DNA from 3 places in the Pantoea sp. SGAir0184 genome. Region 2 is predicted to be linked to each of the others. Evidence: predicted binding sites of a transcription regulator. Region 2 holds the regulator's gene; each other region holds the start of a gene.

Region 1 (3,278 bases), 730 kb from region 2:
TAATGGTCACTTTCCAGACGAACCATGGCGATATCGTAATCAAAACCTTCGATGACAAAGCGCCGGCTACCGTACAGAACTTCCTGGACTACTGCCGTGAAGGTTTCTACGACAACACCATTTTTCACCGCGTGATCAACGGTTTCATGATTCAGGGCGGCGGTTTCGAGCCGGGCATGAAGCAGAAAGCCACCAAAGCAGACATCCGCAACGAAGCCAATAACGGCCTGAAAAACACCAAAGGCACGCTGGCGATGGCGCGTACCCAGGCACCTCACTCGGCTACCGCACAGTTCTTCATCAACGTTGCCGATAACGACTTCCTGAACTTCCGTGACGAAAGCCTGCAGGGCTGGGGTTACTGCGTGTTTGCTGAAGTGGTTGAAGGCATGGACGTGGTCGAAAAAATCAAAGCAGTGAAAACCGGCCGCAGCGGCATGCACCAGGACGTGCCGGTTGATGACGTGATCATCCAGAAAGTGACCGTCAGCGAGTAATGTCGCGCACGCTGTTTATCGCAGATTTACATCTGTGTCAGGAAGAACCGGCAATCACTGCCGGTTTTCTGCATTTTTTGCAGGGGGAAGCGCAGCAGTGTGATGCGCTTTACATCCTTGGCGATCTGTTTGAAGCCTGGATTGGCGATGACGATCCTAATCCGCTGCATCAGCAGATCGCCGACGCCCTGCGTGCCCTGCCGGTGCCAAAATTCTTCATTCACGGCAATCGCGACTTCCTGTTAGGTCAACAGTTCGCCCGCGCCAGCGGCATGACGCTGCTGCCCGAAGAGCAGGTGCTGGAGCGCTATGGTCAGCGCGTGCTGATGATGCATGGCGACACGCTGTGTACGGACGATCACGGTTATCAGCGTTTTCGCGCCAAAGTCCATCAGCGCTGGCTGCAGCGGCTGTTTCTCGCGCTGCCGTTGCGTCTGCGCATGCGCATTGCTGCGCGGATGCGGGCCGACAGCAAGCAGGCCAACCAGCACAAGTCACTGAGCATCATGGACGTCAACCCGCAGGCAGTAGCCGCGGCGATGACGCGCCAGCAGGTGTCGATCCTGGTTCACGGCCACACCCATCGCCCGGCGATTCATCAGTTCGAGCTCGCCGGCACGCCAGCGCAACGCGCGGTGCTGGGCGCGTGGCATGAGCGCGGATCGATGATTCAGCTGGACGCACAGGGCGTGCAGTTGATCGAATTTCCTTTCTGATTGTTTGCGGCGGAAATGCCGGTTTTCCGCCCACGCAACCGTTTTCCTTGCCGCTGTCTCGTGCTATTCTCTGTGCCCTTCTTTACCTGCCCGCCCGGCCAGGTTCGTTTGATTATTCACAGGAGTTGACCGCATGTCATCCAACGCCGCCCCGGCCCGTATCGCCATCGTCATGGGTTCCAAAAGTGACTGGGCTACCATGCAGTTCGCCGAGGAAATCCTTAACAGCCTGGATGTCCCGTTCCACGTTGAAGTGGTCTCTGCGCACCGTACGCCAGATAAGCTGTTCAGCTTTGCAGAGCGCGCAGCCGACAACGGTTTTCAGGTGATCATCGCCGGTGCCGGCGGTGCGGCGCACCTGCCAGGCATGCTGGCGGCGAAAACCCTGCTGCCGGTGCTGGGCGTACCGGTACAGAGCGCAGCGCTGAGCGGCGTGGACAGCCTCTACTCCATCGTACAAATGCCGCGCGGGATTCCAGTCGGTACGCTGGCCATCGGTAAAGCCGGTGCCGCCAACGCCGCACTGCTGGCGGCGCAGATCCTGGCGATTCACGATCGCGATCTGGCTGCACGCCTGGCCGCCTGGCGTCAGAGCCAGACCGATGAGGTGCTGAATAATCCGGATCCGCGGGAGGACGCATGAAGCCAGTTTGCGTACTCGGCAACGGTCAGCTGGGCCGCATGCTGCGCCAGGCCGGCGAGCCGCTGGGCATCGCCGTGTATCCGGTCGGGCTGGACGCGGAGCCGTCGGCACTGCCGATCGCGCAAAGCGTAATCACCGCGGAAATCGAGCGCTGGCCGGAAACCGCGCTGACGCGCGAGCTGGCTAACCATCCGGCGTTCGTCAACCGCGATATTTTTCCGCGCCTCGCCGATCGCCTGACGCAAAAGCAGCTGCTCGACCAGCTCAACCTGGCAACCGCGCCGTGGCAGTTACTGGCTGAGAAAAGCGAGTGGCCGGCGGTATTCAGCACGCTGGGCGAGCTGGCGATCGTCAAGCGCCGCACCGGCGGCTACGACGGCCGCGGCCAGTGGCGCCTGCGCGCCGACGAAACCGTAACGCTGCCGGATGAGTGCTACGGCGAGTGCATCGTTGAGCAGGGTATTAACTTCAGCGGTGAAGTCTCGCTGGTGGGCGCGCGCGGGCACGATGGCCGCACGGTGTTTTATCCGCTGACGCACAACCTGCATCAGGACGGCATTCTGCGTACCAGCGTTGCCTTCCCGCAGGCTGATGCCGCGCAACAGCAGCAGGCAGAAGCGATGCTGAGCGCGATCATGCATGAGCTGAAGTATGTGGGCGTGATGGCGATGGAGTGTTTCGTCACACCGCAGGGCTTGCTGATCAATGAGCTGGCACCGCGCGTGCACAACAGCGGCCACTGGACGCAGAATGGCGCCTCAATCAGCCAGTTTGAACTGCACCTGCGTGCGGTGCTCGGTCTGCCGCTGCCGCAGCCGGTGGTGTTTGCGCCGTCGGTGATGGTCAACCTGATTGGCACCGACCTCAATACCGACTGGCTGCAGCAGCCGCTGGTGCATCTGCACTGGTACGACAAAGAAGTCCGCGCCGGACGCAAGGTCGGGCACCTGAATCTGACCGACAGCGATCCGGCACGCCTCACCGCCGCACTCAATGCGCTGGTACCGCTGCTGCCTGACGCCTATGCGAGCGGCATTGCGTGGGCCATGGCGAAGCTGTAGTTCTGCGGTGTTCCCCTCACCCTTGCCCTCTCCCACAGGGAGAGGGGATTATACGGTGCGATTTTTCCGTTTGACGCTCACCTGAACGTTCTGAAGTGCAGAATCACGCATACAGGCTCGATCGGCCCCCTCTCCCGTGGGAGAGGGAATCATGCGCTGCGATTTTTCCGTTTGACGCTCACCTGAACGTTCTGAAGTGCAGAATCACGCATACGGGCTCGATCGGCTCCCTCTCCCGTGGGAGAGGGCCGGGGTGAGGGCATCAGGCAGCATCAAACCGCCTGAACAGCGCTTTCCCCTTCAGTAAGCGGACACCCAGCCAGCCGCCGCACAGCGACAGCAATGCCGCGCCACACAGCGG
Region 2 (3,278 bases):
TATCGCCATGTTTGTTAAGTTCGCGCGCCACGAATAACATTTTCATATCATTAATAAGCATTAATCAATTAATAATTAGCAATAATTCCGCTGGGTTAAACAGCTGAAATCGCTCATTTTTGCCCCACTTTCAGTACCGTGACAGATTAATGGAAAAAGACCTTACCTTTTGCAAAAAAAGTGGATTAGAATTGCCCCGGTGCTGATCGTCGATCAGATTTTTCTAACTTTACCGCGGTCTGGCTTTCTGCCGACGGCTTAACCTGTAACCGGACTATGCGTTTACTGATTACGCTTTTCATACTGGCTTTTGCCCAACTGTTCTTTAATGTGGCGGCGGCTTCTCCGCATGCGCCGGTTAATGCCAGTTTGCAGAAAGCGGAGAAAAAGAACGCGCGTGACGATGAGCGTCGCAAACGACGCCCGGTGAAAACCACCAGCAAAAAGTCACGCCTGACGTCGGTACAGAAGTTCAGGCTGAAAAAACAGCACAAAAGCGAAACGGTACTTCAGCACACCACCCAGCGCAAATCCTCACTTAAGCTCAGTGCGAAAAAATATGGTCATCAGCGGCTGGCGAAAAAATCGCGTGACGTTGCCGTTGATGATGAAGTGCAGCAGCTGAGCGGCATTAAAATGAGCAAAGCCCACCGCCTGCGCTATCAAAAAGCACGTGAAACCGCGATGACGAAACTGATGGGCCAGCTGGGTAAACCGTATCAGTGGGGAGGCACCTCACCGCACACCGGTTTCGACTGCAGTGGTTTAGTGTGGTACGCCTACAAAGATCTGGTGAAGTTTAAATTTCCCCGTACCGCCAATGAGATGTATCACCTGCGCGACGCCGCGCCGATCAAGCGCGAGATGCTGGAGAAAGGCGATCTGGTGTTCTTCCGCATCAACAACCGCGGCACCGCCGACCATGTCGGGGTTTATCTGGGCAATGGTAAATTCATTCAGTCTCCGCGCACCGGTAAGGATATCCAGATTAGCGCGCTGGGCGAGGATTACTGGCAGAAGCATTACGTTGGCGCACGCCGTATGATGACGCCGAAAACCGTGCGCTAAGCTCAGCGTTGCGCAACAAAAAAGCCGGTGGCTGTTCAGCAGCACCGGCTTTTTTATTAATGCAGAATGGCGGTAAAGCTAAAGGCAATAATCATCAGCAGAGCAGCGGCGGTGGTGGTCAATGCCAGTTTTAAATCGGTACTCATCACAACTCCTTAGTCACACAGTTTGCATGGTTAAATAATTTTCGCACAGTGATGGGCAAAAATCTCGTGTTATCCGCCCCGGCTTGCTAGAATCGCCGCCTTTCGTTGCGCAACAGATTTAGCGCATGCTGCATTGACAGCCTGCTGAAGGATGTTTTCCTGCCCGATTAAGCAGATTAGCCCTGATATTCAGGGCGCAAAACCATTAGCAGACGCAAACGTTTAACAATATACTTATCAGTAAGTTGCGATAAGCCCAGGAGTACCATTTTCATGGCAACCATTAAAGATGTGGCGAAACGCGCCGGGGTCTCAACCACCACGGTTTCGCATGTCATCAACAAAACGCGTTTTGTCGCGGAAGAGACGCGTAACGCCGTATGGGAAGCGATTAAAGCGCTGCACTACTCACCGAGCGCGGTGGCCCGCAGCCTGAAGGTGAATCACACCAAGACGCTGGGCCTGCTGGCGACCTCCAGCGAAGCGCCCTACTTCGCCGAAATTATTGAAGCCGTGGAGAATCACTGCTTTGAGCGTGGTTACACGCTGATTCTTGGCAACGCGCATAACGATCTGCAAAAACAGCGTGCCTATTTGTCAATGATGGCGCAAAAGCGCGTCGATGGCCTGCTGGTCATGTGCTCCGAATATCCCGACGATCTGCTGCAGATGCTGGAAGAGAACCGCAATATCCCGATGGTGGTCATGGACTGGGGCGAATCGCGCGGGGACTTTACCGATACCGTGCAGGACAATGCGTTCCACGGCGGTTACCTCGCCGGGCGATACCTGATTGAGCGCGGCCATCGCGATATCGGTGCTATCCCTGGCCAGATGGAGCGCAACACCGGTGGCGGCCGTCATGCGGGTTTTCTGCAGGCGATGCAGGAAGCGGGCATCAGCGTCCGTCCCGAGTGGATTGTGCAGGGTGACTTCGAACCGGAGTCAGGTTATCAGGCAATGCAGCAGATCCTGAACCAGAAACAGCGCCCGACGGCGGTGTTCTGCGGCGGCGATATCATGGCGATGGGCGCGATTTGCGCGGCCGACGAGATGGGACTGCGCGTGCCGCAGGATATTTCGGTAATTGGCTATGACAATGTGCGCAACGCGCGCTACTTCACCCCGGCGCTGACAACCGTGCACCAGCCGAAAGCGCAGCTGGGGGAAAAGGCACTGGAGATGCTGCTGGACCGCATCACCAGCAAACGCGAAGAGCCGCAGACCATTGAAGTGCAGCCCACGCTGATTGAGCGCCGCTCCGTGGCCGATGGCCCGTTCCGCGATTACCGCCGTTAAGCCACCTTCTCGCTGAGCCACTCGTGGTTCAGCGTCTCCGCATCGCCCAGATATTCCAGTAACCACGCCAGCGCCGGTGACGCGCGCTGCTCAGACCAGCTGACGCAACACGGGCTGTCCGGAAACGGCTGCGGCAACGCCAGCTCCACCAGCGCGCCGCTGTCCAGCAGCGGGCGCGCCAGGTGTCCCGGCACCATGCCCACGCACAATCCAGCCTGCAGGCAATCCAGCCCGGTTTCCCACTCCGGCACCACCAGCCGCCGCTGGTTATCCAGCGTCCACGTCATGCGGCGCGGCAGCGCGCGCGACGTATCTTCCAGCACCAGCGACGGCCAGGCGCGCAGGGTTTCGTCGTCCAGCTGCGGACTGTGGGCCAGCGCATGCTGCGGACTCACCACGCAGCGCCAGTTGAGCGCGCCCATATCCTGAAAGGCGAAGCGGCCGCCGACCGGAATGGCCTGGGTGGCGCCAATCGCCACATCGACACGACCATCAGCCAGCGCGTCCCACACGCCGTTAAATACTTCGTAGCTGATGATCAGCTCCATATCGGGGAAATGGCGGTAAAAATCCTTTACCAGCTGGCGGGTGCGCTGCGGTTTGACGATGCAATCTACCGCGATACTGAGCTGACCGCGCCAGCCATTAGCCAGCTGCTGACACTGGCGGCGCGTGGCCAGCATTTTTTTGATAACAGAACGCCCTTCACGCACAAAATGCTCGCCTGCTGCCGTCAGCACCACTTCGCGATGCTGCCGCTCAAAC
Region 3 (3,278 bases), 1.5 Mb from region 2:
AATTTTCCAGCTGTTTAATGCGCTGCGACACCGCAGACTGCGTGATGCACAGCTTCTGGGCGGCACGCTCAAAGCCGCGTTCGCGAATCACAGCATCCAGCGCCTGAAGCGTTCGATAATCCGGGCGTTTCATTGTTGTTCTCTCTCGTTCAGGGTGGAAACTACTATGCCATAAAACGGCGAAGCTGTGCGGCCGACGCGTTTTTGCGGGCTGGCTTCCAAAGGCTTACATCCAACGTCGGTCAGCCGCGCTTTTTGACAGCGCCTTGTTTTATACTACGCGCACTTCGATGTCGCACAGGTTTTAAACATACCATGACCCAGGATGAACTGAAAAAAGCGGTAGGTTGGGCAGCGCTGCAGTACGTGCAGCCAGGCACCATTGTTGGCGTAGGCACCGGTTCAACGGCGGCGCATTTTATTGACGCGCTTGGTACCATCAGGGATCAGATCGAGGGCGCGGTTTCCAGTTCGGAAGCCTCAACCGAAAAGCTCAAATCGCTGGGCATTCCGGTGTTCGATCTCAACAATGTGGATGCGCTGTCGGTGTATGTCGACGGTGCTGATGAGATCAATCCGCAGATGCAGATGATCAAGGGCGGCGGCGCAGCGCTGACGCGCGAGAAAATTGTCGCGGCGGTGGCGCAGAAATTTATCTGCATCGCGGATGCGTCCAAGCAGGTCGATGTGCTGGGCAACTTCCCGCTTCCGGTGGAGGTGATTCCGATGGCGCGCGCTTATGTGGCGCGGGAGCTGGTGAAGCTGGGCGGCCTGCCGGAGTATCGTCAGCACGTGGTTACGGATAACGGCAACATTATTCTCGACGTACATAATCTGCGCATCCTTGACCCGATTGCGCTGGAAAAAACCATCAATGCGCTGCCGGGCGTCGTCACCGTGGGGCTGTTTGCCGCACGCGGAGCGGATATTGCGCTGATTGGCACGCCGGACGGCGTGAAAACCATCACCAATTGATCTCACCGGCGCGCCGCCAGCGCCGGTTATTTCCATCCGCAAAACATCTTTTCTTGCTGCAGTGAAATTTGGTGACTTATGTCACAAATGATTCATCAACAGCAGGTTCGTACTTTGCGCTCTCGTCATCTCACGATTTTGTGTGGATTTGTGTTGTCTGCACGTGGGCGCGTGCTGGCGTGCAGGCAATCGTTTGTATTGCCGCGCCGGAAAATTTTGATATTTTGACAGAAGGCTACCTTATGGTAGTCCTCGTTGAATTCTGAATAGGGTCGGGAAATGGCAAAGGTATCACTGGAAAAAGACAAGATTAAGTTCCTGCTGGTGGAAGGCGTTCACCAGAGTGCGCTGGATAATCTGCGCGCCGCAGGTTACACCAACATCGAGTTCCACAAAGGCGCACTGGATGCTGAGACGCTGAAGTCCTCCATCCGCGATGCCCACTTCATTGGTATCCGTTCCCGTACCCAACTGACTGAAGAGATCTTCGCGGCAGCTGAAAAGCTGGTGGCGGTGGGCTGCTTCTGTATTGGTACTAACCAGGTTGATCTCAGCGCGGCAGCGAAACGCGGCGTGCCGGTGTTCAACGCCCCGTTCTCCAATACCCGTTCGGTCGCGGAACTGGTGATCGGCGAAATGCTGCTGATGCTGCGTGGCATTCCGGAAGCCAACGCCAAAGCACACCGCGGCATCTGGAATAAAATCGCCACCGGTTCGTACGAAGCGCGTGGTAAGAAGCTGGGTATCATTGGCTACGGCCATATCGGGATGCAGCTCGGCGTGCTGGCGGAAAGCCTCGGCATGCACGTATTTTTCTACGATATCGAAAACAAGCTGCCGCTGGGCAATGCCACCCAGGTGCGCCATCTCTCTGACCTGCTGAACATGAGTGATGTGGTCAGCCTGCACGTGCCGGAAACGCCGTCCACGCAGAACATGATTGGCAGCGAAGAGCTGGCGCTGATGAAGCCCGGCGCGCTGTTGATCAACGCCGCGCGCGGTACCGTGATCGACATCCCGGCGCTGTGTAATGCGCTGGCCAGCAAGCACCTGGCTGGTGCCGCCATCGACGTCTTCCCGGTTGAACCTGCAACCAATAGCGATCCGTTCAACTCGCCGCTGTGCGAATTCGACAACGTGATCCTGACGCCGCACATCGGCGGATCAACGCAGGAAGCGCAGGAGAACATCGGTCTGGAAGTGTCTGGCAAGCTGGCCAAGTACTCTGACAACGGCTCGACGCTCTCCGCAGTAAACTTCCCGGAAGTTTCGCTGCCGATGCACGCTGCCAGCGCCAGCCGCCTGCTGCACATCCATGAAAACCGCCCGGGCGTGCTGACCGCCATCAACCAGATCTTTGCCGAGCAGGGCATCAACATTGCCGCTCAGTATCTGCAAACCTCGCCAGTGATGGGCTATGTGGTTATCGATATTGATGCCGAAGAGGATGTGGCGGAGAAAGCGCTGCAGCTGATGAAGGCGATTCCGGGCACCATGCGCGCCCGTCTGCTGTACTGACAGTGCAGGGCGCCGCTGGGCGCCCTGTCTTTATCCCGCCAGCGTTTCCCACTGCCACAGCTTTGACGGCGTGAGAATCGCCGGCAATGGCACATCCCAGGCCGCCACCGGCAGCGCATCCACGCGCTGGCAGTCGTGCGCAATACCCAGCGGTAAAAAGCCATGCTGCTGCCAGTGCTGTAGCGTGCGATCGTAAAAACCCCCGCCCATGCCTAAGCGTTGTCCCTGCGCGTCAAACGCCACCAGCGGTACCAGCATCACATCCAGCTGATCGAGTGTGGCCAGCTGCGTAATATCCAGCGGCGGCTCAGGGATGCGCAGCTTGTTAGGTCGCAGCGGGGTTTCTGGCGTGTAGCGCAAAAAAAGCAGGTGACCGGGCGCAAACGGATGCAGCACCGGCAGAAAGACCTGCTTCTTTTGCTGCCACAGTTTGGCAATCAGCGGTCGGGTATTGATTTCGCCATCGACGGAGAGAAACAGCGCGATGCGTTGTGCGCTGGCCAGCGGGGCAAAATTGATGGCATGTTCAGCCAGCAGATCGGCGGCCTCAACCTGTTGCTCAGGCGTAAGATTGCGGCGCAGATGGCGCACATGCTGACGAATATCCTGACGGTCGAGAAGAGAAGATGCTGGCATGATGTCCCCGGCTGATAAGGCTGTTGATAGCCACATTATCACACCGGGAATAACAGGGTGGAACTAAGAGGAGATCTCCGAGATGCCGCCGCAGGCTGTAACCCTTGAACCCTTGGTTCAAGGTGAGTATGCCGTCGTAACCATCAGGC

Evidence for each region. Region 2 encodes PurR, which represses purine synthesis genes. Its sites were predicted from a motif close to CANGCAAACGTTTGCNTG; they were not measured.
Region 1: a site for PurR is predicted at 1,245-1,262, ahead of purE (5-(carboxyamino)imidazole ribonucleotide mutase). Genes of this name have one in related genera too.
Region 3: a site for PurR is predicted at 1,158-1,175, ahead of serA (phosphoglycerate dehydrogenase). Genes of this name have one in related genera too.

The regions. Positions count from the first base shown of each region.
Region 1 is NZ_CP028050.1:3,116,291-3,119,568, forward strand. It holds gene ppiB (peptidylprolyl isomerase B) at 3-497, shown strand; gene C1N60_RS14855 (UDP-2,3-diacylglucosamine diphosphatase) at 497-1,213, shown strand; gene purE (5-(carboxyamino)imidazole ribonucleotide mutase) at 1,347-1,856, shown strand; gene purK (5-(carboxyamino)imidazole ribonucleotide synthase) at 1,853-2,917, shown strand; gene ybbP (putative ABC transporter permease subunit YbbP) at 3,180-3,278, opposite strand, start outside.
Region 2 is NZ_CP028050.1:2,385,442-2,388,719, forward strand. It holds gene C1N60_RS11185 (C40 family peptidase) at 277-1,068, shown strand; gene C1N60_RS11190 (cytochrome bd-I oxidase subunit CydH) at 1,125-1,214, opposite strand; gene purR (HTH-type transcriptional repressor PurR) at 1,488-2,513, shown strand; gene punR (DNA-binding transcriptional activator PunR) at 2,510-3,278, opposite strand, start outside.
Region 3 is NZ_CP028050.1:877,349-880,626, forward strand. It holds gene C1N60_RS03985 (LysR family transcriptional regulator ArgP) at 1-133, opposite strand, end outside; gene rpiA (ribose-5-phosphate isomerase RpiA) at 316-975, shown strand; gene serA (phosphoglycerate dehydrogenase) at 1,255-2,493, shown strand; gene C1N60_RS04000 (5-formyltetrahydrofolate cyclo-ligase) at 2,524-3,129, opposite strand; RNA gene ssrS (6S RNA) at 3,200-3,278, opposite strand, start outside.